DNA from 2 places in the Aequoribacter fuscus genome. Region 2 is predicted to be linked to the other one. Evidence: predicted binding sites of a transcription regulator. Region 2 holds the regulator's gene; the other holds the start of a gene.
The links. Region 2 encodes sigma-54, which starts transcription at its own class of promoters, with help from an activator protein. Its sites were predicted from a motif close to TGGCACANNNNTTGCNNT; they were not measured.
Positions count from the first base shown of each region.

Region 1 (16,132 bases), 1.3 Mb from region 2:
CAGCTGCGGCCATAATCGCGGCACCGGTTTGGGTTTCGCCGGTAAAAGTAATCGCGTCCACGTCTTTATGTGATGTCAAAAACTCACCGGTCGAGTTTGGCCCCAACCCGTGTACTACGTTGTACACGCCATCGGGAATACCGACGTCTCGCATCACCTCAGCCAACAGCGTCGCCGTTGCGGGGGTTTCCTCAGAGGGCTTTACAACCACTGCGTTACCGCAAGCCAACGCTGGCCCAACCTTCCAGGTCATTAATAAAAATGGCGCATTCCAGGGGCAAACTACAGCAATTACCCCCTTGGGAATTCGAATTGCGCTGTTAATGGCGCCGCGTCCATCGGGTGTCGCCATCTCAAAGGTTTCTGTCGGCACGTTTTTTATGACGTCCGCAAAAATCTTAAAGTTAGCTGCACCTCTAGGAATGAATACGTGCTCCATTACGTGTTTAGTCTGCCCAGTATCTTGCATCTCAGCGGCCACAAACTCATCGAAACGGCGCGTAATTTCATCAGCAACGGCATACAGCTTAGCAACGCGCTGCTCTACGGTCATTCGCCCCCAAGGGCCCTTCATAGCGGCTTTCGCTGCCTTAACGGCGGCATCGACATCCGCTTTGGATGCTTCGCATATGTCGGCGATATGAGCATTGTTCAGGGGACTGTATTTTGGAAAACGCTCCTCGCTTTCAACAAATTCCCCGTTAATAAAGTGGCGATATAGGCCAGTCATAACAACTCCAATAAAAAGACGGGTGCCGAGCCAGCCTCGGCACCCAGAGAAGACCTAGCGGCCTTTCACACGCATGTTCTGCACAGTGAAGAGCGACTCAGGATTGAGTTCTTTATCCACCTGCCCTTTAAACTGAGCCGTGGTGCACTTCATTTGCTGTACGTTGATCATGGTCACACCATCGTCGATCGAAACACCTGAACCCTTGTTCACAGGTAAGTGACGCTCGGGGTTCGCCTGACCGATGATGAAGGTCTTCCACAACTTACCTGCGGCATCGTAAATATTGGTGCGCGGAATCGTGAAAGTCTGAGCATCGATATAGTGAACGCGTTTGCTCACAGGGTGCCCTTCCATTACGGGAGAAGACTCAAGTACATAGGCCTTGCGCAGCTGCCAATTCACCTGTGGGTAGCATCCACCTTTGTCACCCATGGCCACGACTTGATAACCTTCATCGTCTTGGTGCGTCTCGGGATCAAGCTCCACTTCATCGTGATTGAAGAAGGGCAACATAACATCTTGGGTTCCCAAGTAAGTCCAGTTCATGTCTGAAACACGGCCGTTGTAGCCTTCAAAGTCTTCGATCATGAGCTGCGAGCCAAGGAAGGCGTCGGTAACCTGTTCTGTTGCTAGACGACGAACACGACGTTGGAAGCCTAGGTACAGGTAGCTGTTATCCGCTTTGCGATCATCGATCGAGCGCTGGATCAAAAGCTGCGTGTTTTTAACATCAAACGGCTCAAGCACCTGCACGTAGATAGCACGATATTTATCATCGCCCGGAATCAATTCGGGTTTTGGATCCTGATTGACACGACCTTTAAAGTTCAAGAAGTGGAAGTTGAACTTGAGTGTGCGCTCAATATTGCCCGAATCCATGTCTCGGTACTTCCAGTAGAAAGGGTAAATCGCGGCGTTGTCTCCCCAGTTATAGCCGTACTTGTAGTTCCAGGCGAGTTTTTCCCCCGCGCGAGGATCGTCTTTGCTCGGTTCCTCTACGAATGGGCGACCTGCGACCCAACCACTGATTTGCCCTACTTCCTCGCCCAAGCTGACTTTACCCAGACCATCTGCAGTCGCCTTGACGTAGTTGGGATGCAAATCAAACGAGGTCGTCGCTGTAACGGGCATCTCAGTCCATCCCTTGCTGATGTGATCAAACATCACGGGGTCAAGAATGCTTTCGAACTGCGCTACGTTGCCTTGGTTAATGACCATACCTTCCGACAAACCATTAAAGCTCGGTACGCCATTTTTGTATGGATAGAACGAACGCTGAACATCTTCTTGAGTCGGTGCAGCTAATGCTGAACCGGCTACCATTGCGGCGATGGCGCTCGATAGAATCGTTGTCAATTTCATAATAAATTCCTCATTTTTATGTAGCGCAAACGCTGTACCCAGCCGTTTGCGCGTCGTTTGTTTAGAAGCGGTAACGAATAGTCAACTGAACTTCGTCTTCTTTCTCAGCCATGCCGAGGGGGCCTGAACGGAAACGACCCAGAGGCTCAAACCCAGTCAAACCGGCTGAACCTGAAATCAGGCCATCGGCGCCGTGCTCTGGCAGACCTGGAATAGACGTAGTGAAGGGTCCCCATGGGTTACACAGACGACAATCATCGAACTTCTCGTCGCCACCACCGGTTTTGATGTTCGCACCAAAAATCAATTGCCAGTTGTCGTTGATCAACCAGTCAATTTTCGGAGCAAATACCGTCGCGCCGGCTTTGAAGTCGTGCGCCATGATGAGCTCTGGACTCAAACGGTCGCTCAACCACCAGCCTTTAATCAGGAATGTCGCAATGAAGTTCTGCTCCCAATCAGGCATACCAACAGTGCCCAGCGTCGCTTTTTGAGTTACGTGATCCTGAATCTGCTGACCAAATAGCTGAGCCGACAGCAAGAAGGCTCGCGTTGGGTTGATCGATCGGATAAAGACGTTCTTATCCAAACCTACAACAAAGCGGAACACATCATTTTCTGAGTAAAGCTCTGGCTCAAGCGTATTAGCGAACTCCTCACCCTGCGAGTACGCCGCCTCGACACGAATTACCGTGTCAAGTTCTTGTGAGTAATAGTCAAGTGAACCACCGACCATGTTGACGCGTGGGAAATAAACATCGAACGCAATCAGATGATCCCAAGTTTGCGCGGGGCCACCGGTAAACGCATTAACGACCGGAACACCACCCGCTCGCAATGAGGGAAGCTGCGAACGGTAAGTCATGGCATTAACCGACCAGCCCAAATCTCCGTATACACCCTCGACTTTCAGGCCTAGCTGTGTGTTATCCAGACTCCACTCAGGCATATGGATTTTGCGAATACCAATGGCCTCTGGGCCAAAGTTCGTCGCCAACAAACCTAAGGAGGGATCCGCTGGATCAAATGGCGCAAAGTTGGCAACGGTTCCGCCGTTATCCCACAGATTTTTCATGCCGCGAAGGAAACAGCCGGCATCCAAAATCACGTAGGGTGAGCCACACTGGCCAAGGTTATTAGGGCGAAACTCATCGAAGTTCCACACAATCTGCGCGTTGAGGTCATCAAACGCACCCGTTGGGCCAAAACGGAAATCCGTTTTCAGCATCCACATGGGAATACGAATGTCTTCGAGCTCGTCGTAGATATTGTGTCGCGAGAAATCGACCGGGTTGATGATGTCGAGCACGCGGAACAGGTCGGTTCGACCCCAAATCACCTGCTGACGCCCGAGACGGAAGTTAATTTCATCGTCGCCCTCTAGCAGCAACGTGGCGTCTACATAAAGCTCGCGCAGCCAATCAGCACGATCGCTGTAAAGCTCTGGCATAGCCAGCTCATTACCGTCGAAATCGAGGTAATCGTTCAAACAACCACGGCTATCGGTATCACAGGGTCTCACAGGTACGCCAAAAGCGACGCCGGCACCATGCGGATGCAGATGCTCACCCAATGTGATCATGCCTTCGTTGGGATTGTTCGGGTAGCTATCAACAAAGGTGTTGTTCAAAAGCAAACCGGAAACGGCACCGGCAGGCGCGCCCACGATTTCCTCAACACGAGGTCCCAAAATGTTGATTACCGCAAAATTACCCACCGCAAGACCGCCTGCAGGTCCAATTCCGGGGCTGTTTGCCTCGATGGTTGTCGGTGCACCTAAATTGGCAAGACCGAGTGAGTTAACAAAGGCTTTGCCGCCCGCTTTGTCACCATAGGTGTCTTCGTTTAGCTTGTAGACGCCGTCGTAGGTTACACGAACCGTGCCGCCCACGCTGACATTAGAGAATGGGCCCACATCGCCAACAAACTTGAGCCCTTCAAGCTGAGCACCCGTTCGAAACTTGGTCAACCCGATATCTTTACGCGTATGCGTCACCTGCTCAACAAAACCCGCCCATTCGGTATCATCGGCGATCGTCGGCAAGGAGTTAGCCCCGAAACTCGTCGCTACGACCGTAGCGGCAAGCGCGAGGAATTTAGATTTTGAGCGCATATATTTGCTCCTCTTTCCCTGGTTTTTATTGCTTATTTACCCGGCCGCTGTGAACGCGCCACATTGGCCGGAATTTCAACTTCACCCCCTCTGGTGAATAATGCCGTCCTCGTCTACTTCGACTTGGTCAACAAACTTGGGTTTGAACACCAACACCCAGGCAGGTATCAGCAGCAAAGCTGCAATGGCGTTCAAAATAACCATGACCGACAGCAGCAAGGCTGCGTCCGCCTGGAAACGTAAATCCGACATGAAAATCCACATGACAATCCCCGCAATGAGCGTCATCGCGGTAAAGGTGATGGCGAGACCCGTGGTCGACAAAGCGCTGCGAACAGCCTCCGTCAGAGACCCCATCTTCAGCCGCTGCTCTCTTATGCGGTCCATCATATAGATCGAGTAATCGATCCCGACTCCAACCCCCACGGCGATAATCGGCACGGTGTTGATGTTGATACCCACCTCGGTGATCCCCATGTAGGCGTAGGTCAGCGTGGTCGCAAACAACATGGCCAAGAACATCAGAAGACCCGCATGAAGCGATCCGTAGAAGACCATGACCGACAAGAAGATGAACAAGAACACCAGCGGCAGGACTGTTTTGTTGGTTTCGAAAGCGGCTTCGTTCATCGCCGCAGTCACACCAATGGTGCCGCCCGCTAGCCGAATACTCAGCCCTTCAACTTTGCCCTCGTTCTCGGCAATCCACTGCTTAGCGGTATGAATCGCACGACGAATGGTTTCGCCCTGGTGGTCTTTATAGTAGAACACCAAGTTCGCCACGCGCTCCTCGGAATCGACAAACTCTAAAGTCGCACCGGGGATGGGGCTCGAGGCCATATACGCGAACAGCAAGCCACCGACATACAGATTGTCTTTGGGGATCTGCTGCCACTTGGGATCATTGTTGTGCAGCAGGCGATTCACCATCTTAACGAGGTCAGGCAAGCCCTTTGCACCGCCCACTTCAGGATCGAGCAACATGTGCTTTTCAAGGTCTGCCAGCGCTGCCAGCACCTCGGGGCGCTTCATACCCTCTTTGTCGACAGTCTCTGCCACAATGTAGAGTTCTTCCGATCCCGGGAAGGTGTCATTCACCTTCTTAGACGACACGTTGTAATCGTGATCGCGATACAAAATAGGCGAACCAGGCTCTGACTCTCCGATCATCACGTGCGACGAAAAGACACCGCCGACGCACAGGGCGATTGCAAGCGCCACGATAACCGCTTTGGGTGAACTGCTCACGATCGATGCAGACGCACCTCCCACGGCACGCAGAGCACTCTGATGCAACTGGGTTCGCTTGGGCTTCGGCAGAATCGAAAGCAAGAGCGGCACGCTGATAAGAACCGTGATAATGATGCACATCGCCCACAACGAGGCGTAGTGCGCGAGCTTGGTGTTGAGCGGAATCGAGCCAACGGCAATAAGCAGAAGACCGATCGCATCCGAAACCACCCCCAAGGTGCCCGGGCGGAATAAGCTTTCAAAGGTAGCTCGTGCGGCCTCTGAGGCCACATCGCGCTCACTCAGTTCGGCGTAATATCGCTCGACGATTTGAATCCCGTGCGACATGGCTCGAGCCGATATCAAGAAGGGAATCACCAAACCCAAGGGATCTAGGTTATACCCGAACAGAGAGATAATACCTAAGCCCCAAATGGTCGAGACAAGCACGCCAGCTAAGGGTACAAGCACCCCATAAGCCGAGCGAAAATGCCACACCAGTAAAGACACCATGATCAGTGCCGTAAAGGCCAAAATTTGATAAATCTGATCTTTGTAGTGATAGGCCCAGCCAACCAAAACCGGCTGCCCAGTCGCATAAATTTGAAAGCCCTGCCCTTCGTAACTGGCGCGCAGTTCTTGCAACTGATTAAAGGTATCTTCGTAGTCAAGCTGACCTTCGTTCAGCTGGGCTTTGATTAGCGCCATTTTCATATCGGGCGATACGAGCGGACCATAAACCTGAGGGTTTGCGACCACCTCTTTCTTCAAACTCGCTAGCTGCTCGTCGGACAGTAAAGGGTCGAGCGGCTCGTAATAGGGCTCAGAGACAATGTTACCCATTTCTGTGAGCCACACTTTACGCACCGTCCGATGAGTCAAACTGCTCACAAGGTCGTGGTTCACTCCAGGCAGGGAGTCAACCGCCAGTGTAAGCTCATGGATTAACTTCAGGGCTTCATTACTGAATACCGTGCCCTCTTCGGCTTCGATACCGACCACAATAACGTTGGCACCACCAAAGCTGTCCTTGATTTCGTTGTGGAGCTGAATATAGGGGTGCGATTGCGGCAACAGATCAGCGAAATCGGAATACATTTTGAGGGCAGGGATTTGTGCCGCAAAAAACAAAGTCGCCACCAGCACCGCTGATAAAAGCGTGCGCGGATGACGAAAGACCGCCAGCTCGATGGAGTGGAAAAAATGCGTTACTTTGGACATGCTTACTCACCCCCCTCGGCGATTGGATTTTTATCTTCTGACGAGGCCAGCGGCAGGGTCATGGTTAAACCCCAACCGCCCACTAGAAGCGCCTCACCCGACTCGAGAGCCAGACCGGCCTTGTAGTGAATAGGAATCGGGGGCGCTGCCTGAGACCGCCAAGTTTGACCCTCAAGCTTGAGCAGGCTACCTTGATCACCAAAGGCAAAGAGACCCTGCTCGCTATCAATAAAGCCGTACACTGCGGCGTGTCCCTCGGACTCTTGCTGTACCCAAGTCGCGCCACCGTCTTCGGTAGCAAAGATGATTCCGAGAACACCGCCAACCCAGCCGCGTTCACGATCTGAAAAATGTAAAGACAAAGGGTAAAACTCATCCGCAACGGGCTCGATTACAGACCACTGCTCACCGCCATCGGCTGTTTGAAACACCATCCCAAACTCGCCTACGGCGTAACCAAATTCATCGTCAACAAACTGAAGATTGGTAATCGTTGCATCTTCACCAATACTCAAGTCTTCCCAGGTTTCCCCCTGATCTTGAGTTCGGTAAAAACTTGAAAAAGAACCCGCAGCCCAAACTTCGTTGTCTGCTCGACAATCAACCGACTCAAGCTGCTCAAAGGTGTCGATAGGTGTTACTCGCCACTCGTTATCCGCGAACCACCAGACCTCGTTGTAAAAACTCAAACCAACGACTGAACCATCGGCACAGGCAGCGCTATCGGTAAATGTAGGAGCACGCTCAGCGTCGAGCGTTGTTCGAGTCCATGTGATACCTTCCGGCGATAGTTGACCTTGAACGACAACGCCATCATCGGCAAAAGCAAGGACACCTCCGCCGGGGGTTCTCTCAAGCGCTAAGAACTGATCTGTTCGTCGAATTGGCTGCTCAAGCGTGGCATCAATCCCCGTCATATTTAAGTTCGCTTCGCACCCTGCAAGGATCGAAGCGACAACCCCAATCGACAGAATGTGTTTGAAGGCCGCAGCAGGCGCACGGCGACGCTGGCTCTCGACTGTAGAGCGCTCAAGGTATCTAACCACAATTCCCCCCCTCTGGGTTATTTTTGTTAGTACTGGTTATGTTTTTGTACTGTCTGCTTTGAGCAGGTACAAAGCAATAATAGTGCCACCATGTGGTTTATTTTTTTAAACCACTGTTTTTATTGAAAAAATTAATTTTTCTAGATTTAGATTGAATCCTACCGCGACTCACATGCCTTGCTTTTTTCACCAAATGGTGAACTTTCTGCCACTACTATTCCAACGGCACTCCTAGCGCACTCACCGAATCAACAAACTAACGTAAGACTATTCAATCAGGCCGCATCAAATAATCCACAAGCCTTTAAATATGGGGATACAGGGCACAAAGATGAGACCGCGGGAACGAACTAAACAATTAAGTAAATGCTCAAAACGGCGCCTTCCGCGAGGAAAGAGCTGATTTTTTTTACCAAATGATTAAATCTAAAATTGAGCAACACGCCACCCGGAGACAATAACAAAAAATAATAAGTAATTGATTTTACAATACTTCTCTTAAAATCGATCAAGACGAATGGTTTTGGCACAGCGCTTGCAAACCTTTCAAGCAACCGCCGCCAAACGCTCAACAAGCCAAGCGGAGCATAAAAGTGAAAAGCAAAGAGCACGAACTTATGAGCACGAGTAAAGGATTCGAAGTTATCCAGGGAGCCAAGGCCGCAGACGGCCGTAGCGTCGCAGATACCTTGCCGCGTTTTGTTCGTGTGCGAGAAATCACAGAGAACAACCTAGTCGAGTTCGATTTCGCGATCGGTGAACCCGACCTGTTCGTTGAACTGGTGTTGCCTAAAGCCGCTTTCGACGAATTTTGCATCAAACAAAACGTACAGATGATGACCGAAGAGCAATGCCGAATGGTCGATCAAGAGATGGAAAAGTGGCGCATTGGTGAAGAGGCCTTTGCCAAACGCAATCAAACCGAATCATAAATCTACTTATAAAGAGACGAGGGATAGCCCAATGACTATCGAAATTAAAACAGCAAAGATGGATACGGTACGCAATACCTTCGGGCATATTGCACGCCGTTTCGGCGACAAACCGGCTACACGTTACCAAGAAGCGACCTACGACATCGCAGCTCAAACCAACTTCCACTATAAACCACTGTGGGATCAAGAGCGTGAACTGAATGATCCAAAAAGAACGGCGATTACCATGGAAGACTGGTACGCGTTGAAGGACCCTAGACAGTTCTATTACGGCACCTACGTGCAGAACCGCGCGCGCATGCAAGAAAATGCAGAAAGCAACTTCAACTTTTTTGACAAGCGTAATCTCGCGACCAAGCTTCCAGAAGGCATTAAAGAAAATCTGATCAAGTATTTAATCCCGCTGCGGCACGCCGAACACACAGCGAATCTAAATAACATGTACTGCACCGCCTACGCCAACTACTGCACAGCGGTCGCACAGGCCACGCTATTTGAGGCGATGGATCGCTTTGGCAACGCGCAGTACTACTCGCGTATTGGGCTGTCATTGGATGGCAACACAGGGGACTCTTTGGTCGAAGCCAAAGCTGAGTGGATGAACAATCCAATTTGGCAGGGTTTGCGAGCTTACTGTGAGCGCACGCTGACGATTGATGACTGGTTTGAAACCTTTATCGCTCAAAATATCGTTCTGGATACCCTGCTCGACAATCTCTACTTCGAGCAGTACGACGCCTGGCTTACAGAGCACGATGCCGGCGACATTCTGATGCTGACCGAATTTATGCGGGAACGATCGAAAGAGTCGCAGCGCTGGTCTGACTCTCTCATTAAAACCGTTGTCAACGAGAACGAACAAAATGCAGATCAAATCAAGTCTTGGATCAGCACCTGGCGCATCCGCGCGCAACAGGCGCTCGAGCCTTTGGCTACAGACCTGCTTTCTGAAGATGCGCTCGCTGAAGCTTATGCGGCCCTAGCCGGTCGCCTCAAGAAGATTGGCCTCGCGGATTAACAGGAGAGTACGCCATGTCAAAGGTATTAATAGCATTCCAAGAAAACGACGAATCTCGCTATATCGTTCAGGCGATTGAGCAAGATAACCCCGATGCGACGGTTTACTTTGAACCGGCCATGATTCGCATCGAAAATGAAGGGTCCTTAACCATCAATAAAGCCACCGTTGAAGAGATGATGGGCTGCGACTGGGAGGTTCAATCCATCCACGTCAATCTGCTCACTCTGACCGGTCACATCGACGAAGATGACGACTACTTCACGGTTCACTGGAATAACTAAGAGAAGGATAAGACTATGTCAGCTAAGAAACTGAATCTGAAAGACAAATATCGCTTATTAACACGCGATTTGGATTGGGATTTCTCTTACGAAGATCGTAAAGACGCTTTTCCCTTTGAAGAATTTGAAGGCATCAAAATCACCGATTGGGATAAGTGGGAAGACCCCTTCCGCCTGACGATGGACGCCTACTGGAAATACCAGGCCGAGAAAGAGAAAAAGCTCTACGCTATTTACGATGCTTTCGCGCAAAACAATGGTCACCTCAACGTATCTGACGCTCGCTATGTAAACGCCATCAAGATCTTCTTGACCGCGGTAAGCCCCGGCGAGCTCGCAGCGCACAGCGGTTTTGCATTCACCGGTCGTCAGATGGGCGGCATCGGCGCGCGAATTGCAGCACAGATGCAATCGATTGATGAACTACGTCACATCCAAACCCAGATCCACGCGATGAGCCACTACAACAAATTCTTTGACGGATTTGATGAGTTCTCGCACATGCACGATCGCGTTTGGTACATCTCGGTTGTGAAATCCTTCTTTGACGATGCGCGCTCTGCTGGCCCCTTCGAATTCATGGTCGCTGTTGGCTTCTCATTTGAGTACGTGTTGACCAACCTACTCTTCGTGCCCTTCATGTCCGGCGCGGCCTACAACGGCGATATGGCAACGGTAACCTTCGGCTTCTCTGCGCAGTCAGACGAAGCGCGTCACATGACGCTTGGCTTAGAAATCATCAAGTTCTTACTCGAGCAACATGAAGACAACGTGCCGATCGTTCAAAAATGGATCGACAAGTGGTTGTGGCGCGGCTACCGTATCCTGACCGTGGTCGCCATGATGATGGACTATATGCTGCCGCAGAAAGTCATGTCATGGAAAGAAGCGTGGGAGCTCTACTTTGAACAGGCGGGTGGCGCTCTGTTTAAGGATCTCGAGCGTTACGGCATCAAGATGCCCGACTACACCGACCTGATCAAAGCCGAGAAAGAGCACCTGAGCCATCAGGCTTGGTGGACCTTCTACACCAACAGTCAGGCAACCGCGTTCCACACTTGGATTCCAAGCGACGAAGAGCTCGACTGGTTGAGCGCCAAGTACCCCGAAACCTTCGATAAGTACTATCGCCCACGTTGGGAAATGGCGAAAGAAATGGCTGACAAAGGCGAGCGTTACTACAACGAGGGCTTACCCCAGCTGTGCCAGACCTGTCAGATCCCCATGATCTACACTGATGTGCAAAACGACCCACGTGACATTGTGTACCGCTCAACTAAATATCAAGGCGAACGCTTCCATTTCTGTTCGGATCAGTGCCAGCACATCTTTGAGAATGAGCCTGAAAAGTACGTACACGCCTGGCTGCCCGTACACCAGATTTTCCAGGGCAACTGCGGTGGCCCAGGTGGTCTCGAGAAAGTCATGGACTACTACAAGCTGGATGTCGGCAACGCCAACATGGATTACGTCGGTTCGCCCGACGAAGAACGCTGGAAGAACTGGAAAGGCGTTGCTTAATTAAACCCGGGGCAGAGCCTGCTCTGCCCCACTAACAATAAACAGAGGTTACTATGGCTACTCAAGCTCTTCGCGCCGACTACCACGGCGACAGAAAAGACACCGAGGACAAATTCCACGGCGCCATCTTAGTATACATAAACTGGGACAAACATTTATTTTTCTACTCAGCTAAGGCCTTCCCGCTCGACCCAAACATGCCCTTCGCGGCGGTGCTCGAGCACGTGATTGGCACGCACTTTTGCCAGCACCCTGAGTACAAGAATATTAACTGGGATTCCGTGGAATGGACGCTCAATAACGAACCCTTCACGCCGGTCATGGAAAAAAGCTTGGCCGAAAACGGATTTGATCATAAGTGTCTGCTGCGCTTTAAAACTGCCGAAACTTCAAGCTTCGAAGCAGCGGGTATTTAAGGAATTCCGATGTCGTACCAAGTTACTATCGAACCCACCGGTGAAGTCATCGAAGTCGAGGAAGGTCAAACCATCCTCGCCGCAGCGTTGCGCCAAGGGGTTTGGTTGCCCTTTGCATGCGGACATGGCACCTGTGCCACCTGTAAATGCACCCTACTCGATGGCTACGTCGAACACGGTGACGCGTCGCCATTTGCATTAATGGACATGGAGCGCGAAGAAGGCAAGTTGTTGGCCTGTTGCGCCACGCCTGAGAGCGACTTAGTGATCGAAGCGGATATCGATGTTGATCCCGATTTCGCGGGATACTTAGTTGAAGACTATCAAGCCGAAGTCGCCGCAATTGAGCCGCTATCGCCCACCATCGTTGAAGTTCGACTCAAGCTGGATCGCAGCATGCAGTTCCAGGCTGGTCAGTATGTGAACATCGCCCTACCCAAGGTCGATGGCAGCCGTGCCTTCTCGATTGCGAACCCACCGAGCGTTGACGATGAAGTGACCTTGCACGTGCGTTTGGTACCGGGCGGTGCGGCCACAAGCTATATACACAACGAGCTGAAAGTAGGCGACTCAGTCGATCTATCAGGTCCCTACGGTCAATTTTTCGTGCGCACATCAGACGACAAAGACACCCTCTTTATCGCGGGCGGATCTGGCCTCTCTAGCCCGGAATCGATGATTCTGGATATGCTCGAGCATGGCAGCACGAAGCAGATTTATCTGTTTCAGGGTGCACGCAATGTAGCAGAGCTTTACCACCGAGAAAAATTTGAGGCCCTAGAGAAAGAACACGACAATTTCCATTACGTACCCGCGCTTAATGAGCCTGCAGCCGACGACAATTGGCAGGGGTTTACAGGGTTCGTGCATGAAGCGGCAGAGTCGCATTTTGAAGGTAAATTTGCCGGACACAAAGCCTATCTGTGTGGCCCACCACTGATGATCGATGCGGCCATCACCGCGCTCATGCGAGGCCGTTTATTTGAAGATGATATCCACATGGAGAAATTTTTAACCGCGGCTGACGGGTCGTCTGAAATCACGCGGAGTGCGCTGTTTAAGCGAATATAAGCGATGTTTCATATTGACGTTATCAGCTCTGAAGATAAAAGCTTTGAGTGCCCACCCGAGAAGTCGCTACTTCACGGAATGGAATCTCAAAGTGTAAAGGCAATCAACGTGGGATGCCGGGGTGGCGGCTGCGGTTTTTGCAAAATACGGATTCTAGAAGGCGAGTTTGAAACCAAGAAAATGAGTATTAAGTTCGTCACGAAGGAAGAACAAGCCGAGGGCTTTGCCCTGTCTTGTCGAGTATTTCCACGCAGTGACATGCGTGTAATGGCTGTAGGGAACAACTAAAACACACTCTAAAAAAGGGGTTTTACTATGCAAAAAGGCGTTATTGGAACCGCACACGTGCAAATTCGTGTGTTGGATATGGATGAAGCGGTGACACACTACCGCGATCGCTTGGGATTACTTGAGACAGACCGCGACGCGCAGGGTCGTGTGTATCTTAAAGGCTGGACCGAAGCCGACAAATTTTCAGTCGTGCTGCGCGAAGCCGACGAAGCCGGCATGGACTTCATGGGCTTTAAAGTGCTGAACAATGAGGTTCTCGCAAGCCTTAGACAAGATCTGATTGATTTTGGGTGTAATGTGAAAGATATTCCTGCAGGCGAACTCAATGGCTGCGGCGCCCGCGTTCGCTTCGATTCACCCACAGGTCACATGTTCGAATTGTTCGCCGAAAAAGAAGTCGTCGGACGTGCCACAGGGCATCACAACCCGGAAGCCTGGCCTATGGATTTAAAAGGCATGAAGGTCACCCGCCTAGACCACTGCCTACTCTATGGCGACGACCTCGATGGTTCGCTCGAACTGTTCCGAGATGTATTGGGTTTCTGGCTCACAGAACAAGCCATGGATGGTGACGTCCGTATTGCTCAATTTTTGACTACCTCAATGAAAGAACACGAGATTGCCTTCATCCGCTCAGAGGGGAAAGGTCAGTTCCACCATGCCTCGTTCTTACTTGAGTCATGGGAAGACGTAGGTAAAGCCGCCGACATGATATCGATGTGGGATATCTCGATTGATATCGGCCCAACACGCCACGGCCTAACTCACGGGCAAACTATCTACTTCTTTGACCCATCAGGCAACCGCAACGAAACTTTCGCCGGCGGCGACTGGTATATTCCGGGCATGCCGACCACTACTTGGGATGCAGAGAAACTCGGCAAAGCCGTGTTCTACCACGCGCGTGAACTGAACGAGCGATTCCTTACGGTAACGACCTGATATCGAGGCACCATGAAAGAATGTAAGCACTTTATCGACGGCTCGTTTACCGCGGGCACGTCGGGCTTAACCTTTGAAAACCGGAACCCAATCAACAACCAGGTGATTGGGTTAGTGCATGAAGGTAAAAAAGCTGAGATTGATGCGGCCGTCGCCGCAGCTAAACGCGCTCTCACAGGGCCTTGGGGCAAGTTGACGCTCGCTCAGCGTACCGAGATCTTGCATCGCGTCGCAGATCGCATCAATGAACGCTTCGATGAGTTCCTTGAAGCAGAATGCCTCGATACCGGAAAGCCAAAATCTTTGGCCTCGCACATCGATATTCCGCGCGGTGCAGCGAACTTTAAAGTCTTCGCCGACATGATCAAAAACGTGCCGACTGAAGGCTTCCGTTTGGATACACCTGATGGCGCGGGCGCAATGAACGTAGGGCATCGCACACCGAAAGGTGTGATCGCGGTTATTAGCCCGTGGAATCTTCCGCTACTGTTAATGACTTGGAAAGTGGGCCCCGCTCTGGCTTGCGGTAACACGGTGGTGGTAAAGCCCTCAGAAGAAACGCCCCTAACCACAACCCTTCTGGGTGAGGTAATGAACGAATGTGGCGTACCGCCCGGCGTATATAACGTTGTGCATGGCTTTGGACCGGACTCAGCGGGTGCCTTTTTAACCGAGCACCCCGATGTCGACGCCATTACCTTCACGGGTGAAACGCGGACGGGTGAGATTATCGCTCGAGCGGCCTCGGTTGGACTACGCGACATTTCATTGGAATGTGGCGGCAAGAATGCAGCGTTGATTTTCGATGACTGTGATATTGACAAAGCAGTAGAGGGCACTATGCGCTCCGCGTTTGTAAATTGTGGCCAGGTCTGCCTGGGTACAGAGCGTGTCTACGTTCAGCGTGGCATCTACGAGGACTTCAAAGCGCGCTTTGTTGAAGCGGCCAAAGGTCTGAAGATAGGACCACCGGACGACGCTTCCAGCACGATGGGACCTTTGATCAGCAAAGAGCACCAACAGAAAGTACTGTCGTACTATCAAATTGCCAAAGACGAGGGCGCTACTGTGCTTTTGGGCGGTGGATCGCCGGTCATGTCAGCCGATATGGCAAACGGCTGCTGGGTTGAACCTACCATTTGGGAAGGTCTGAGCGACGACGCACGCGTGGTTCGGGAGGAGATTTTCGGCCCTTGCTGTCATCTTCGCCCATTTGACACCGAAGACGAAGTCATTGCGCTAGCAAACGACAATCCGTACGGCTTGGCCACCGCTATCTGGACTGAGAACACCTCTCGCGCCGTGCGCGTAGCAGAGCAAATTGAGGTCGGCATCGCATGGGTGAATTCGTGGTTCTTGCGGGATCTACGCACCGCCTTTGGCGGCGCAAAACAATCCGGTATAGGGCGTGAGGGTGGCGTGCACTCCTTGGAGTTCTACACCGAATTAAAAAATATCTGTATCAAGCTGTAACAGACAAAAGAGACAAATTATGGAAACAAAACTGATTCATCAGTTAGGTGATGAACTCTACAAAGCCATGGTGGCGCGGAAGACACTCGCGCCGCTGACCACCTCGCACCCAGACATCACCATTGAGGACGCATATAAAATCTCGCTCCGCATGCTCGAAAATCGGTTGGCGGCGGGTGAGAAGGTCATTGGTAAAAAAATTGGCGTCACCAGTAAAGCGGTAATGAACATGTTGAATGTTCACCAACCGGATTTCGGTTTCATGACCAACGCGATGCGTTACGACGGTGAAATGCCTATCTCTAGTACGCTCATTCAGCCTCGCGCAGAAGGCGAGCTCGCTTTTGTTCTAAAGAAAGACTTGTGTGGCCCGGGTATCACCAACGCGGATGTACTGGCAGCAACAGAGGCGGTTCTGCCCTGCTTTGAGGTGGTGGACTCACGCATTGAAAACTGGCAGATCAAGATTCAAGACA
Region 1 covers NZ_CP036423.1:571,728-587,859, reverse strand. The annotation lists gene EYZ66_RS02685 (2-hydroxymuconic semialdehyde dehydrogenase) at 1-730, opposite strand, end outside; gene EYZ66_RS02680 (DUF1329 domain-containing protein) at 785-2,095, opposite strand; gene EYZ66_RS02675 (DUF1302 family protein) at 2,157-4,208, opposite strand; gene EYZ66_RS02670 (efflux RND transporter permease subunit) at 4,290-6,659, opposite strand; gene EYZ66_RS02665 (WD40/YVTN/BNR-like repeat-containing protein) at 6,662-7,705, opposite strand; gene EYZ66_RS02660 (phenol hydroxylase subunit) at 8,323-8,637, shown strand; gene EYZ66_RS02655 (aromatic/alkene monooxygenase hydroxylase subunit beta) at 8,669-9,658, shown strand; gene EYZ66_RS02650 (MmoB/DmpM family protein) at 9,673-9,942, shown strand; gene EYZ66_RS02645 (aromatic/alkene/methane monooxygenase hydroxylase/oxygenase subunit alpha) at 9,958-11,463, shown strand; gene EYZ66_RS02640 (phenol hydroxylase subunit P4) at 11,517-11,879, shown strand; gene EYZ66_RS02635 (NADH:ubiquinone reductase (Na(+)-transporting) subunit F) at 11,889-12,950, shown strand; gene EYZ66_RS02630 (2Fe-2S iron-sulfur cluster-binding protein) at 12,954-13,238, shown strand; gene EYZ66_RS02625 (catechol 2,3-dioxygenase) at 13,266-14,183, shown strand; gene EYZ66_RS02620 (2-hydroxymuconic semialdehyde dehydrogenase) at 14,196-15,656, shown strand; gene dmpE (2-oxopent-4-enoate hydratase) at 15,676-16,132, shown strand, end outside.
Region 1: EYZ66_RS02660 (phenol hydroxylase subunit) is a predicted target of sigma-54. The motif match lies at 8,230-8,247, and genes of this name have one in related genera.

Region 2 (16,132 bases):
TCGATGCAGACATGTAAAACGGTGCCTTTCGCAGCGGCGAGCATCATAACAGCCATGATGCTTTTGCCATCCACCAAGCTCTTGGGGTCTTTGCCTACTCGACAGGCCGAACCGAATTGTCCCGTACACGCAATGAACTTCGCTGCCGCTCGTGCGTGTAAGCCCAATTTGTTAATGATTTCAATTTGTGCTTCGATCATCGCTAGGCCTTATTCCTCGCGCGATAGTAATTCGCGGTGACGTACGTGAATATTCGACAGGCTGGCGCTGAAGTGTTGGAAGAGTTGCTGCGCCATGAACACCGAACGGTGTTGGCCGCCGGTGCATCCGATAGCCACCGTGACATAGCTCCGATTGCTCTCACTATACGACGGTAGCCAGCGCTCGACGAAGGAACGAATGTCATCGAATAAACGTTGTGTTGATTCCTGCTGGCTTAAAAAATCGACAACTCCTTGGTCGGTACCGTTAAGAAGTCGTAGTTCTTTAATCCAGTGCGGATTGGGCAGCATTCGGACGTCAAAGACCAAATCGGCGTCTGAGGGGATGCCTTTTTTAAACCCAAACGATTGGAACAGTATGGACAACTCGCCTTTTTTTGCCCCTAAAAGTCGTTGACGAATGGTGTCACGCAATTCGTAAATGGTCATTTCGCTGGTATCCACCACAATAGACGCAGCCTCGAGCACGGGTTCTAGCAGTTCACGCTCTTGCGCAATGGCGTCTGATAAGGTGGTGCGCTGATTGGTGAGCGGATGGCGGCGTCGGGTCTCGCTATAGCGCGTAATTAGTATAGGGTCGAGGGCATCTAAATATAAAATACTGCCCTGAGTGCGCTCGGGGATGGCGGCTAAAATGTTGCTAAGATCCCCCACATTCGTCCAGGCGTTGCGCGAGTCAATGCATACCGCGACACCTTTGAAGTGAGCAAAGTGATCGCTTTCGATTTCCTGTAGAAGCTGCTCCAACAGCCCTAAAGGCAAGTTATCTATACAGTAAAACCCCTCGTCTTCAAGCAGATGTAGGGCGGTACTTTTACCCGAGCCTGAGCGACCGCTAATAATCACTAAAGGGCAGTTGTTCACGTGTTTGCTTCCCACGTTTTCAGGGCTTTGAGCAGTGCCTCGGCCGTACGAGCCGCTCTAATATCACGGCAGAAATTGGGGTTTTGGAACAGCCCAGCCAGGGTTGCCAGCGTAGTCAAGTGCTCTTGTTCCTCATTCTCGGGGACTAACAAGGCGAAGACTAAGTCGACATTCTGATCATCGGGTGCATCGAACTCGATGCCTTGGCTTAGGGTGAAGAATACACCAATGATTTCAGGTGCACCCTCTAGGCGCGCATGAGGAATAGCGATGCCCTGTCCTAATCCGGTACTACCGAGTTTTTCGCGGGCGAGTAGGCGATTGAACGTTGATCGCGCGGTAATCTCGGGGTAATCGTGCTGAATTCGCTCAGCGATTTCTTCAAACAAGCGTTTTTTGCTGGACACCTCAAGATGGGTGTCCAGTCGATGAGTGGATAGTAAATGGGTGAGTATGCCAGACATTGGCTGATCAGTGCCCCCTGGCTTTCTGCTTGTGCTTGATGACTTGACGATCGAGCTTGTCGGCCAATAAATCGATAGCAGCATACATATCTTCCGCCTCAGAGGCGGCGAACAAATCAGCACCCGCTACGTGAATTGAGGCCTCGGCTTTTTGTGCCGCTTTTTCAACAATCAGGGTGACGTCGACCTTGGTGATGTGATCACTGTGGCGTTCTAGGCGCTCAAACTTATTGGCGACATAGTTGCGCAAAGCATCGGTAACGTCAACGTGATGTCCGCTTACAGTCAATTGCATAAACTACTCCTTATTCAAATAGCAAGAGGAACGAGTCCTCGATTTCATACTACCTCAAACAAGGCGTTTGCGCTCGTTTGACGGTGGGATGTGCAAAATATCTCTGTATTTGGCGACGGTTCTTCGAGCAACAGTGATGCCTTCTGATGCTAGCAATGTCACGATTTTTGAGTCGCTCAGGGGCTTTCTGGGACTTTCCTCGGAGACCAAGCGCTTTATGATTGCTTGGATCGCGGTCGAAGAATGCTCGCTGCCATCGTCGTTGCGTACGTGGCTAGAGAAAAAGTACTTCAGCTCGAACACGCCTCGCGGTGTGTGCATGTACTTGTTGGTGGTTGCGCGTGAAATTGTCGATTCGTGCATTTCTACCTGCTCTGCGATTTCGCTCAAGATGAGCGGGCGCATTGCAATTTCGCCTTCCTCTAGAAAGCCTCGCTGGTGTTCGACAATTTTCGTTGCCACTTTCATCAGAGTTTCATTGCGACTGAGCAGGCTCTTTAAAAACCAACGGGCTTCTTGCAAATTGTCGCGCAGGTAGTTGTTTTGGTCACTGTTGTCTGCGCGCTGAATCATGCTGGCATAGGTGTCATTAATACGCAGCTTTGGTGCAATATCGGGATTGAGCTCAACCACCCATCGGTCCTGCTTTTTACTCACGAATACGTCGGGTATTGCGTACTCAGTCGATGCCGAATGATAGGTGTGGCCAGGGTTGGGGTCGAGCGTTTGTATCAGACCGATCGCCGCTTTTAAGTCATCTTCTGTTAGGCGAGCTCGGCGCATGATTTGCTTGAAATCGCCGGCGCCGAACTGGGCCATGTAACGGGTCAGGAGTAGATTCGCGGTATCGCGATTCGGAGTGTCAGCGGGCAGTTGTCGAAGCTGTAATTGCAGGCATTCCTGGAGGTCTCTCGCAAAAACCCCGGTGGGCTCAAACTGCTGTAAACCGTGCAATACGGCAACGACCTCGTCGAAGTCGATATCACCTTCTTCGGCAACGACCTCGTAAATTTCTTCCAGGTCGGCCGTCAAGCGTCCGTTATCGTCCGTGTAGTCAATAATGGTGACCGCAATCATGCGATCAATGTCTGACCAGTGCGTTAAGTTTAATTGCCACAAGAGGTGTTCTTGCAGGGTCGTCTCAGCCGCACCTTGTTGGGCGTAATCGAACTCTAGGTCGTCGTCATTGGTCGCTGGTGGTGGGCTTGACGAAGAGGGCAGTAGATCATCCCATTGAGTGTCTACCGGGAGTTCATCGGGAATGGATTGATCCCAATCTTCCTTACCGCTGGGCGTTTCTGCAGCCGCGTCTTCAATGTTGTCCATTGGGCCTTCACGGCTTCGAGCATCAAGTATCTGTGCATCGTCGGCGAACTCTTCTTCGAGTTCTAGCAGTGGATTGGACTCTATTGCTTGTTGAATTTCGAGCTGTAAATCGAGGGTGGAGAGCTGTAATAACTTGATGGCCTGCTGCAGCTGCGGGGTCATGGTTAACTGTTGACCGAGTTTTAGCTGTAACGACTGCTTCATGCCAAAAATCCACTGAGGTAGAAGAGGAGTGTAGCCTTATGCGCACCTTAACGACAAGTGTTGGCGCGGTTTTTGCTGTGATTTATTGCTGGCTATAAAGTGAAGTGCTCGCCGAGATAGATATCGCGAACGCGTTGGTTGGATAAGATGGCGTCGGCACCACCTTCGGCGATGATGTGACCTTCACCAACGATGTACGCTGAACTGCAAAGATCTAGCGTTTCTCGCACGTTATGATCCGTGATGAGCACACCGATATTCCGCTCGGCTACACTGCGCACGACGTCTTTAATGTCGTTGACTGAAATCGGGTCGACACCCGCAAAAGGCTCGTCAAGCAGAATGAATTTTGGCTCCAGCGCTAAGGCCCTCGCGATTTCGACGCGCCGGCGTTCGCCGCCCGACAGCGCTTGCCCTAGGGTATCTTGTACGGCGTGTAAGCGGAATTCATCGATCAACTGGTCGCACAAAAATGCTTTGGCTTTATGGCCCAGTTCTTTGCGTGTTTCCAGTATTGCCAAAATATTGTCCCGCACGCTCAAGCGTCTGAACACCGATGCTTCTTGGGGTAAGTAGCCGAGGCCCACCTGCGCGCGCTGGTGTAGCGCGAGTTTGGTCAGGTCGTGATCATCGATGCTGATAGCGCCCGCATCGGCAGGTACAATGCCGACAATCATGTAAAAACAGGTTGTCTTGCCGGCCCCGTTCGGACCCAAAAGGCCTACGATTTCGCCGCTGTTCACTTGTAGCGACACGTCCTTGACGACGCTTCGTCCTTTATAGGCTTTGGCCAGATGTTGCGCTCTTAATAGGGCCATCAGGGTGTACTACCTGAGGGCGGAATGACAACTTCAACGCGGCTCTTGGGCTGGTTGGCATCTTGACCCGCTTGGACGCGCTTTTCGTCTATAAAATATTCGATAAGAGGCCCGCGAATAATGGATTCACCGCGCTGAATGCGAGCATCTTGTTCGAGAATGACCTTGCGCGCGACCTGTTCGTAGCGAATTGTCTGAGCCTTCGCGTCAATGGCAGGTTCCGCGCCAACCATTGGCTGCACAAACGTCGCGGGTGAGCCTGTCGCGATGATTTTGATTTCTTCCGGGTTCGCTTGATCAATTTCCAGAGAGCTAGCAGTAATTGTAATGGTGCCCTGCACGAGAACGACGTTGCCTAAGTAGCGTGTAATGCCCTCGAGCTCAGATCGTGTCGCTTCGTCGGCGCTGATACGAATCGGATCCTGTGCTGATTGCGCTAAAACCCATGGGCTGAGCACGATGAGAAGGAGACCCAGGATGTTACGGTTCGAGCGGAGCATAAACAGAAGTCACCTTGTGCGTGAAGTGGAAGGACTGTTGTTTTAGGTCAGCAGTCAGGCCCTCTGATTGGGTTGTGGCGCCATGGTGAGCCAGTGTAACAATTGCGTCGGTGGACGCAATGTCTTTTACTAAGTCGAGTCGAAGCCGATCGGTGGTCAGTTGAATGTCGTTCGAGTCGTGGTTTAGAACAACCTGGCCCTGCAATTCAACGGTTTGATTATCTTCAAAAACGGTGCCTCGCATGGCACTCGCTGACCAGCTCTCACTGAGCGTTAATGTTCTGGATATGCTAGCGTTGGTGAGTTCTCCTCGCGCGACCCCCGTGAAGTAGCGAATTTCCTCCGCTCCGACACTGTCTTTAGCCTGTCCGTTGGTATCAAAGCGCACGGTCTCGCTATTTTTGAGGTAGGTTTGCAGCATATCGCGTGGGAGTTCTGGCGGAGCATCACGCATGTCAATGTCGTCGTAGAATTGCCAAGCTATTGCGGCGGCAACGCAGAGAACAATGGTTTGTATGCGCTTGCGAGTCACTAGGCTTGTTGCTCTACAAGTTGGTCCCACAAGCCGACGGTTTTAAGCCAAATCTCGGCTAAATCACGCACGGCGCCAGCGCCGCCAGCTTTGGTGCTACACCAATCAGCGACGGCCTTTACATCGTCAGACCCGTCGGCCACGGTCGCGCCGAGACCTGCCGCGATAATTGCTTTACGGTCGGGTAAGTCATCCCCCATGTAAGCAACGTGCTCTATCGTTAAGTCAAGTTGTGCGCAGAGTTCACGCAGTGCAGAGAGCTTATCTTCGCGGCCTTGAATAATATGCTCAATGCCCAGTTCTTGCGCGCGCCGGGCGACGATACTGGAGGTGCGGCCGGTAATAATAGCAACGGTAATGCCCGCTTGTTGCAGGAGTTTAATGCCCAGGCCATCGCGGATGTTAAAGGTTTTGAGCTCTTCACCGTTGTTGCCGTAATACAAGCGGCCATCGCTTAGCACGCCATCAACGTCAAGCGCTAAGGCTTGTAGGTCCTTGAACGGGGTCATGCGATACCCTCGCGCAGCAAATCCATCAAATGAATGACGCCTCGCACGGAGTTGCCCTCGGCGACAACCAGCGCTGAGATTTTGTTCTGTTCCATGATGTTCAGAGCCTCAGCGGCAAGATGATTGGCACCAATGGTTTTAGCGCCCGTGGTCATGACTTCTCGTATGGGAGTCGATGTCACATCCAGCCCTTTGTCGAGGGTGCGGCGCAAGTCACCATCGGTGAACAGCCCGAGCAGAACGTCGTCTTGATCGATCACCGTGGTCATCCCCAAACCTTTCTGGCTGATTTCTAGGAGCGCATCAATGAGCTTGGTGGCGGAGTTTACTCTGGGTATCGCATAGCCTTCACGCATGACGTCTGCGACTTTGAGCAAAAGTTTGCGGCCAAGCTTGCCGCCGGGATGTGAAAATGCAAAATCCTCGGCCGTGAAGCCCCGTGCTTCAAGCAGGGCAATGGCGAGCGCGTCGCCCATCACCAAGGCAGTCGTGGTGCTGGAGGTTGGTGCCAAATCGAGTGGGCAAGCCTCGGTTTCTACACCCGTGTCAAGGTGTGCGTCAGACGCCAGGGCAAGCGCTGAGTCTGGGTTGCCGGTCATAGCGATTAAGGGCACCCCTAGACGTTTGAGTAAGGGGAGTAGCGTCAGTATTTCGACGGCAGTGCCGCTGTTGGACAAAGCAACGACAACGTCCTGCGCTGTGATCATGCCCATATCCCCGTGGCTTGCTTCGCCTGGGTGCACGAAATGCGCGGGTGTGCCAGTGCTTGCTAGGGTCGCCGCAATCTTGCGAGCAATGTGGCCAGATTTTCCCATGCCTGTGACGATAATTCGGCCAGTGCTGGCCAGCATTAGCTCGCAGGCTTTGGGAAATTGTTGGTCCAGCTTTTGAGCGAGGTTGGCAACCGCCTCGGCTTCCATTTTAAATGTTCGCTTGGCGGCCGTGAGGGCTGCCGTCGGGTCTAAAGTCATTATGAGCGCTTAACCTATCGTCAAAGTAATGAGAGTGTAGTAGCAAAGACAACAAATTAGCAAAAACGCTCCCCATTTGCGGCCTAAACTGGCGGGTCTACTGTGTGACTTGACCCGTCGGTACGCGAGAATCATGGCGACACCCAGTAACAGCGTCAGCGCTGTCATGATTGGGTAGTCGCGGCTCAGGACGCTGCTATCTAGCACAAGCGGTGCGATTAAGCCGGGTATGGGAAGCACCGCCAGCAAATTAAATAAGTTAGAACCCAGTACATTGCCCAGGGCAATTTCCGCATGTCCCTTACGTGCGCTGACAATCGACGCGGCCAACTCGGGTAGGCTAGTGCCGATAGCAATAATCGTCAGACCGATAATTAATTCTGATATGCCCAAAGTTTGCGCAACATTGACCGCGCCCCATACGAGCAGACGCGAGCTGGCTATTAATAGCAGTGCGCCTCCAACAAATCGAAGCCAGGCGTAGGAGGCACCGAGTTCTGCTATGTGTTCCTCTTCGGCTTGCTCTCGCAGAACTTGGTCGCGGCTTTCGTCACGTATCATTTTAGCGAGAATGGCAACCAGACAAGCAAGCAAGATAACGCCGTCCAAACGGTTGAGGACGCCATCGCTCAGCAACAGCGCGCCTAGCAAGGTGACGCCCACCAAAATCGGCACTTCGTTTTTTAAGTAGCTGTCTCGTAGCACCAGAGGAGCCGCGAGCAAGGTTGCGCCAAGGACGAGGCCAATATTTGCGATGTTCGATCCCAGTGCGTTGCCAACGGCTAGATTGCCAGCGCCGTCGAGCGCTGCGATAACAGAAACCACTATTTCAGGTGCAGAGGTGCCAATCGAGACGATGGTCATGCCGATAATAATCTGAGAAACACCCATCTTTTTCGCGATAGATGCAGCACCTTCGACAAATTGATCGGAACTCCAGATAAGAATTAGGAATCCAACCAATATGGCGGCAATGTTTACTAGCATAGAGAAATCGCCTGTAAGTAGCTGTTATAATGCCCTCAGCACACCCAACATCGGGTATACTCGCGCACCGTTGGCGCGCATTATACAGCCAACATCAACCAAGCGAAGCCCTACCGTGTATTTGGGAGGAAAAGGAGTAAAAATGATTGCTCGAATGAGTGTTTTGTTGTTCGCCACGGGCGTATTAATCGCAAGCCTAGGTGTACCTGCTCAAGCGCAAGAAGCGAAGAGTGAGGCGCCGTCGATGAGTGCCTACGACACTGTTTTCAATACCACCGAACGCGTGATAGATGTATTGGCCACGGCTGACGATTCTTCCGAGGAAGGCTTGACCTCGTACATCGACGCTTTGCGAGGCGTGATGGACGATGTCGTTGATTACCGTGGGTTTTCGCGTGCGGTAATGGGGAATTTTGCCTCTAAGCGTTATTACATGTCTTTGACTGATGAGGGACGAGCTACTTTGCGCGACCAGCTTGAGGCCTTTACCGAAGTCATGAGCCAAAACTTAGTCGAGACCTACGCAAAAGGTCTCATCGCGTTTGCCCAGGCTGAGATCGAGGTGGTCAAACCTGAAGGCGCGGAGTCGGGAAGCATCGAGTCGGTGTATCAAAAGATAACGCGTGCCAACGATGAGCCTTATCTGGTTGAGTATAAAATGCGACAGTCCAAAGATGGGAACTGGCAATTAGTGAACGTGATCATCGAAGACGTGAATTTGGGTGATATCTATCGCTCGCAATTTGACAGTGCGGCAAAAAAATACGCGCGCTCTTTGAAGTGTGAGTCCAACGACTCAGCCTGTTTTGAGCAGGTAGTTCAAAGTGTTATCGACAACTGGGGTAAAGAGGGGTAGCTCTGTGGATGCTCAGACTTTAGAAGATATTGTGGCGGCGGGTCTGCCAGAGTGCGATGTAACGGTCACGGAACAGGGTGGCCATTACACCATTCATGCGGTGGGTGCTGAGTTTGAAGGTTTGCGAGCGGTGAAGCGTCAACAGTTGGTCTACGCGGTAGTTGCGGACTTAATTGCTGCCGGAACCATTCATGCGGTTAATATTCGGGCCAAAACGCCAGCTGAGGCTGAGGCGTGATCGTGCGCGAGCGAAGCGGGGTATGCATTGGATAAACTACTGATCCGTGGTGGCAAGCCGCTGCACGGTGAGCTCAAGGTCTCGGGCGCAAAAAATGCTGCGCTCCCTATTCTCGCGGCAACGCTCTTGTGTAGCGAATCCGTGGTGGTGCGCAATTTGCCGCATCTGCACGATGTCACAACCATGCTGGAATTGCTGGGTTGCCTCGGTGTTGAAGTCATTATCGATGAACGCTTGGGCGTAGAGGTGGATGCCAATACCATTACGAATTATCAAGCGGATTATGACTTGGTGAAAACCATGCGCGCCTCGATTTTGGTCTTGGGGCCTTTGGTGGCACGTTTCGGTGAAGCGCACGTGTCTTTTCCCGGCGGCTGCGCCATTGGCAGTCGCCCCGTTGACCTGCATTTAAAAGGTCTTGAGGCGATGGGCGCAACGATAGAGGTTGATGGTGGCTACATTCATGCGCGCACGCAAGGGCGTTTAAAAGGCGCACACATTGTCATGGAGACCGTGACCGTCGGTGGCACCGAGAATTTAATGATGGCCGCGGCGCTCGCGGAGGGGCGAACCGTGCTGGATAACGCGGCACGCGAGCCGGAAGTGGTCGATTTAGCCAAATTCTTGAACGCCATGGGAGCAAAAATTACTGGGTATGGTTCTGATCGAGTGGTGATCGAGGGCGTCGAGCGGCTGGGTCATTGCGAATATTCTGTTATGCCCGACCGCATCGAGAGCGGGACCTATCTGGTGGCTGCAGCGGCAACCGGAGGCTCGATCACGCTACGGGGTGCCGAACCTGATTCTATGGACGTTATTTTGCAAAAACTCACCGATGCAGGTGCAGACATCCAGGTAGATGGTGATGTCATCAAGCTGGATATGGCAGGGCGTCGCCCGAAGCCCGTGAGTTTAAAAACGGCGCCTTACCCCGGTTTTCCAACGGATATGCAGGCTCAGTTCACGGCAATGAATGCCGTGGCAGACGGTGTGTCGACGGTGGTGGAAACGGTGTTTGAAAACCGCCTGATTCAAACCCACGAAATGAATCGCATGGGTGCAAAAATTAAAATTGAGGGGAACACGGCCGTCATCGAGGGGCAGCGGCAGCTGGCCGGGGCGCCGGTCATGGCCAGTGACCTTCGGGCCTCGGCGAGTTTAGTCATTGCTGGCTTGGTGGCACAGGGCGAGACCTTGGTTGATCGCATCTATCACATTGATCGTGGTTACGAGTGTATTGAAGAGCGCTTGCAGTCCTTAGGCGCTGATATTCGTCGTCTACACAGTTAACAAGGAAGTATCATGCTGACTATCGCGCTCACCAAGGGCCGAATCCTGAAAGAGACGCTGCCTCTGTTGGCGCACGCAGGCATTGAGCCGCTAGAAGACGTGCACAGTAGCCGCAAATTAATTTTCCCGACGACTATGGCTGGAGTTTCTCTGGTGGTTATTCGCGGAACTGACGTGCCGACCTACGTTCGCTATGGCGCGGCGCAAGTAGGCGTGGTCGGCAAAGATGTCTTGCTTGAGCACGGCGCGGAAGGCGTTTACGAACCACTGGATCTGGGTATCGCCAAATGCCGATTAATGACTGCCTCCGCTCTTGACGCCAAACCCGCTAATGGAAAGCTGCGAGTGGCCACTAAGTTCGTGAATGTGGCGCGGAATTTTTACGCTGAGCGCGGAGTGCAGGTTGAACTGATAAAGTTGTATGGTGCGATGGAATTGGCGCCCCTAATGAATTTAGCCGACGAGATTGTGGATATTGTCGATACCGGCAATACCTTACGCGCTAACGGGATGGCTCCGAAAGAGACCATTGCCGATATCAGTTCGCGGCTGATCGTAAACAAAGCGGCTATGCGCTCGCACCATGCGCAAGTGAGTGGTTTGATCGATCGCCTGAAAGAGGCGCTTCCTAGCGAGGTAGGCTGTGACTAGAATTCGACAACTTGCAACGACAGACGCCGATTTTGATGCGCGGCTCGCGGCGATCTGTGATGCTCAAGGCGCCTTGAATCAGAGCGTCATTGAGGCCACGGATGCCATTATCGGCAAAGTGCGCTCTGCGGGGGATGCCGCAGTCGTAGAGTTAACTCGGAAATTTGATGCTCGCGAGATCGAGTCTATCGAGGAATTGCGGGTTTCCATTGATGAGCTACAAGCGGCGGTTGCTCGACTACCTGAGGGGGGCTACGAGCAGCTATCTCTGGCAGCCCAGCGCATCGAGTGGTTTCATCAGCATCAAAAGCAAGACAGTTGGCGTGTTACCGATGCTCTGGGTAACACCCTGGGTCAGCGCGTATCGCCGCTGGACTCTGTCGGCGTGTATGTGCCAGGTGGAAAGGCCTCGTACCCCTCCTCGGTGTTAATGAACACCATTCCGGCAAAAGTGGCCGGTGTTGAGCGTATAGTGATGGTGTCGCCGTCGCCGAGAGGCGAAATTAACGATTGGGTCCTTGCAGCTGCCTATTTGGCGGGTGTCGACGAGGTCATCACGATAGGTGGTGCACAAGCCGTGGCCGCGTTGGCGTATGGCACCGAGAGTATTCAAGCGGTCGATAAGATCGTGGGCCCTGGTAATGCCTACGTTGCTGCGGCTAAGCGAGCAGTCTACGGGCAAGTGGGTATCGATATGATCGCGGGGCCATCAGAGGTGTTGATCATTACTGACGGTAGCGTTGATCCAGACTGGATCGCCATGGACATGTTCGCGCAGTGTGAACACGACGAAATGGCCCAAGCGCTGGTGTTATGTCCTGATACTCAATTTTTGGAGCAAGTACAGGGCAGTATTGCTCGCCTACTGCCAACCCTGGAGCGTCAGGCAATTATTGCTGCCGCACTGGAGGGGCGCAGTGCGCTGATTGCGACGAGGGATTTGGCAGATGCCGCCGCTGTGAGCAACCGCCTAGCACCTGAGCATCTGGAGCTGGCGGTAGCGGATCCTGAGGCCTTGCTGGAAGAGATCAAGCATGCTGGCGCTGTCTTTTTAGGCGCCTATGCGACGGAATCACTGGGTGACTACTGTGCGGGGCCGAATCACGTGCTGCCGACCTCCGGCACGGCACGCTTTAGCTCGCCCCTTGGCGTATACGACTTTGAGAAGCGCTCATCGATTATCAAAGTCGCGGCCCACGCTGGTCAGCGCTTAGGTGAGTGTACTTCCATGCTCGCGCGTGCCGAGGGCCTGACGGCCCATGCACGGAGTGCAGAAATGCGCTTTAAGGGAGACGAGCCCCCTCAGCTTTGAGGTGCTTGCTGGAGCGAGCCAAGCACCACGTTCAGATTTTGTGTGTTGTCACTCTCGTCCACCAGCGTCACGCTGATGATATCTCCGGGGCGCAATAACGCGATGCGGTGCATGGCAATGCGTCCATCGGTCACCGGCTCGTCGTTAATGGCGGTAATAATATCGCCGGGTTTTATTCCGGCCCGATCGGCGGGACCATTCGCGACTGTCTGAGTCACCAGCAAGGCACCGACGTTGGGTTGACTTGTGTCTGGGATGAAGGGTTGTACGCTAACACCCATCCAGCCGCGAATGACTTGGCCGTAGTCAATGAGGTCCTGCGCCACAAACGTCGCAAGATTGATCGGGACGGCGAGACTTATTCCAATGCCCGCACTGGCATTAGCGGTATTACCGCCAGTGTAAATCAGGGAATTGATGCCCAACAGTTCACCTTTGGTATTGATCAGCGCCCCGCCCGAGTTCCCCATGTGAATCGTGGCGTCGGTTTGGATGTAATCTTCATAATAAGCACCACCTTGGAATCCATAGCGCCCCAAGGCAGAAATGATGCCTTGCGTCACTGAGCTGCCAAAGCCCAGCGGGTTGCCAATGGCGAGGACGACATCGCCCACACGGGCTGCGTTTGAGTCGCCAATGATAGCGGGGCTTAAATGATCTAGGTCTATCTTGAGTACGGCGAGGTCGGTGGCTGGGTCAGCTCCCAGTATTTCGGCGCGCGCGTTGCGATTGTCATTGAGTAAAACTTGTATGGCGTCCGCGCCGGCAATGACGTGACGATTCGTTAAGATAATACCGTCTTCTGAGAGTATGACGCCCGATCCGAGCGAGCGCTCGACGCGCTGTTGGTTGGAGCCGCGGTTAAGTTGATTGAAGCGGTTGTTTCTCTGACTGGGCGCCTCATTCACGACCTTGGCGGTGTAAATGTTGACGACAGAGGGTGTCGCTGTTGCGACGGCTGTGGCGTAACTGGTCATCCGCTCGGCGGGTTGCGGACTGTTGGAGCGCCAACCGGTATACTCTAGCACCAGCAGTGCAATCGCAAGCCCAGCTATTGATGGCCACAGCCATTGTGACAAAATGCGTTGCATAGTTTTTTACCCAATGTAATGCGCTCAGTATACGCAATCTGATTGGAGAGTTCATATGTCTATCGAACGAGCTGCACTGGTAGCCGCTTTGGATGAATTGTTAAGCGCGAAATCGATATCGGATTATTGTCCTAATGGTTTACAGGTAGAGGGGCGGCCGAACATCCAGCGTGTCGCCACAGCCGTTACAGCATGCCAAGCTGCCATTGATGAGGCCATTGCTTGGCAGGCAGATGCCTTGCTGGTGCACCATGGGTATTTTTGGAAAGGTGAATTTGAGCCGGTAGTGGGTATGAAGCGACAGCGTTTGGCGGCCTTGTTAGCGGCCGACCTGAATATGCTGGCTTACCACTTGCCGTTAGATTACCACTTTGAGCTGGGAAATAATACGACGCTAGGTTGCTGCCTTCAGGACTATTTGCCGCCGTTTACAGTGTCCCCCGGCAGTGTTGATCAACCGATATGGCAGGGTGTGTTTGAGCAGCCATGTGAGGCTCAGGTATTGCACCGAGGGATTGAGCTCGCCCTGGACCGATCCTGTGTTTGGGTGGCGGCTGACGACGCCTTGGTGCAGCGTTTTGGGTGGTGCACGGGCGGCGCGCAGGGTTTTATTGATCAAGCTGCGGTGCTTGGCTTGGACGCTTACATTAGCGGTGAGATTTCAGAGAAAACAACACACTCAGCGCGCGAGCAAACAATCCATTACTTTGCAGCAGGGCATCACGCAACCGAACGCGGCGGTGTGCAGGCCGTAGGTGCATGGCTTGAGCGTGAATTTGGGTTGGAGCATCGGTTTATCGATATTCCAAACCCAGCTTAATGTCGCTGCTCCTTGAACGCTGGCGTCTCTAAGCCGTAGCGCTCGTTTAGCATGCCAGGCTCATCGGGTGACGATTTGGGTGCATAGTCCAGCGGGGCCCGTGTTTGGTTGGGGTCAATTTCACGGTTCTGATCGGCCTCGATGGCCTGCACTAGGGTTTGTGGTAACTGGTTTTGGTCGCACAAGGTCGCTGCGCCTTCAGACAGGTGTTCGTAGACTTTTCGGTAGTCTTGCGTCAATTGGCCCACCAGCTCTGCGGTCTGTGCGAAGTGTGTGTGGACACTGTGTTGATACTGCTCGTGTTTGTGTTTGAGTACGCTGATAGTTTCTTCAAGCTCTTGCTCGCGCGAGTCGTTGGTCGCGACGCCGCGTTGTCCAAGTAACCAGCCGCCTAAAAATGCCACCGCCGCGATTAATAGGCCGGCAATGAGCAGTGTCACAGATGTCAGTTCGATCACGTTAAAATCCTCTTCTTGAGACTAGTATAGCCTGAAACTGGCGGTAGCTGTACGATTTATCCTGTGCATTACTTGCGACTTTTGATCTAGACCGCTAGAGTTCAGCGCGAAATTGAAGAGGTGAATCCACGATGAGCGAGGCGGGCACAAGTCCATTAGCGCGATATCAGCAGCAGCTGGCATCGGGCTTGCTCATGCCTGATCAAGCTCAGGCTGAGGCGGCCGCTCTGCTCGATGATTTGTACCATCGGGTGTTGGCGAGAGCGCAGCGTAAACGCTCGATTTTCAGCTGGAAGCGCAAGCGCGAACCCGAGGTGGGTCTCTATTTTTGGGGTGGCGTCGGGCGTGGAAAAACACATCTGCTCGATCTTTTCACTGATGCGTTGCCGTCAGACTTGGTTCTGCGAGTGCATTTTCACCGTTTCATGTATCGAGTGCACAGCGATTTGCGTCGCTTGCAGGGCGAGAAGAACCCTTTGTTGGCAGTCGCCGATGGTATTGCAGCGCAAGCAACAGTGCTTTGTTTTGACGAGTTTTTTGTCACGGATATTGGTGATGCGATGATTCTAGGGGGCTTGATGGAGGCCCTGTTTGAACGAGGTATTACCTTGGTGGCTACCTCCAATATCGTACCTGAAAATTTGTACAAGGATGGTTTGCAGCGCCAGCGGTTTTTGCCCGCAATTGGCATGTTGCAACGCTATACGCAGGTCTTTAATCTGGACTCGGGTGTTGACTACAGGCTCCGTACGTTACAAACCTTGCCCTTGTATCACACGCCACATAACGAAGTAGCCGCCGAGGCGTTGCGGACTATGTTTCAATCTTTAGTGCCTCAGGCTGAGATTACGCAGTGTTTTATTGAAGTCAACAATAGGCAGTTACAGGCGAACGCAGTGGCGGATGATGTCGTCTGGTTTGATTTTGCTGCGCTTTGCGATGGTCCGAGGTCGCAAAACGATTACATTGAGCTGTCGCGGGTTTACCACACTGTGCTGCTGCAGCAGGTCCCGGTGTTCAGCGGCTCGAACGATGATCAGGCGCGGCGATTTATCAATTTGGTGGACGAATTTTATGATCGGGGTGTGAAGCTCATTCTCAGTGCACAAGCGCCTTTGCTCGAATTGTATCGAGGGTCACGATTAAGTTTTGAGTTCGACCGAACGTATTCTCGCTTGCAGGAAATGCAGTCGGAGGAATATTTGGCCAGCGCTCATAAGGCGTAGGCGAGCTCTGATTTTAGCGCCGCTATCGCGATGCTGGCTGCCGGGAGGTTTTGTTGGAATACGGCCATTGTGCAGTGAATAAATGCCAGTCCTCGGGTGTTTTTCACGAAGCGCGAAAATGGTGAAAATACTGCTTGAAAAGCCTGGGTCGATTGAGTAGTATTCGCGCTCTTTAAATTTAGCCCTACAAGGCCAAGTCAACATGAAAACTTACAGTGCAAAAAGTGGCGAAGTGAACCAGGAATGGTTTGTTGTAGACGCCACCGATAAAACGCTTGGACGTTTGGCGAGCGAGATTGCTCACCGTTTGCGTGGCAAGCACAAGCCAGAATATACCCCTCATACCGACACGGGCGACTACATTGTGGTTGTGAACTGCGAGAAGGTGAAGGTGACTGGCGCAAAAACAACCGATAAGATGTATCACCACCACACGGGTTACCCCGGTGGCCTGAAGTCTTACTCGTTTGAGAAATTGATCGAACGTGCGCCAGAGCGT
Region 2 covers NZ_CP036423.1:2,412,377-2,428,508, reverse strand. The annotation lists gene EYZ66_RS10910 (HPr family phosphocarrier protein) at 1-200, opposite strand, end outside; gene rapZ (RNase adapter RapZ) at 210-1,085, opposite strand; gene EYZ66_RS10900 (PTS sugar transporter subunit IIA) at 1,082-1,549, opposite strand; gene hpf (ribosome hibernation-promoting factor, HPF/YfiA family) at 1,557-1,844, opposite strand; gene EYZ66_RS10890 (RNA polymerase factor sigma-54) at 1,899-3,374, opposite strand; gene lptB (LPS export ABC transporter ATP-binding protein) at 3,467-4,192, opposite strand; gene lptA (lipopolysaccharide transport periplasmic protein LptA) at 4,192-4,692, opposite strand; gene lptC (LPS export ABC transporter periplasmic protein LptC) at 4,673-5,224, opposite strand; gene EYZ66_RS10870 (KdsC family phosphatase) at 5,224-5,733, opposite strand; gene EYZ66_RS10865 (KpsF/GutQ family sugar-phosphate isomerase) at 5,730-6,704, opposite strand; gene EYZ66_RS10860 (calcium/sodium antiporter) at 6,714-7,691, opposite strand; gene EYZ66_RS10855 (MlaC/ttg2D family ABC transporter substrate-binding protein) at 7,834-8,547, shown strand; gene EYZ66_RS10850 (BolA family protein) at 8,552-8,785, shown strand; gene murA (UDP-N-acetylglucosamine 1-carboxyvinyltransferase) at 8,813-10,075, shown strand; gene hisG (ATP phosphoribosyltransferase) at 10,088-10,726, shown strand; gene hisD (histidinol dehydrogenase) at 10,719-12,038, shown strand; gene EYZ66_RS10830 (S1C family serine protease) at 12,029-13,129, opposite strand; gene EYZ66_RS10825 (Nif3-like dinuclear metal center hexameric protein) at 13,185-13,949, shown strand; gene EYZ66_RS10820 (Z-ring associated ZapG family protein) at 13,946-14,407, opposite strand; gene zapE (cell division protein ZapE) at 14,539-15,633, shown strand; gene rplM (50S ribosomal protein L13) at 15,836-16,132, shown strand, end outside.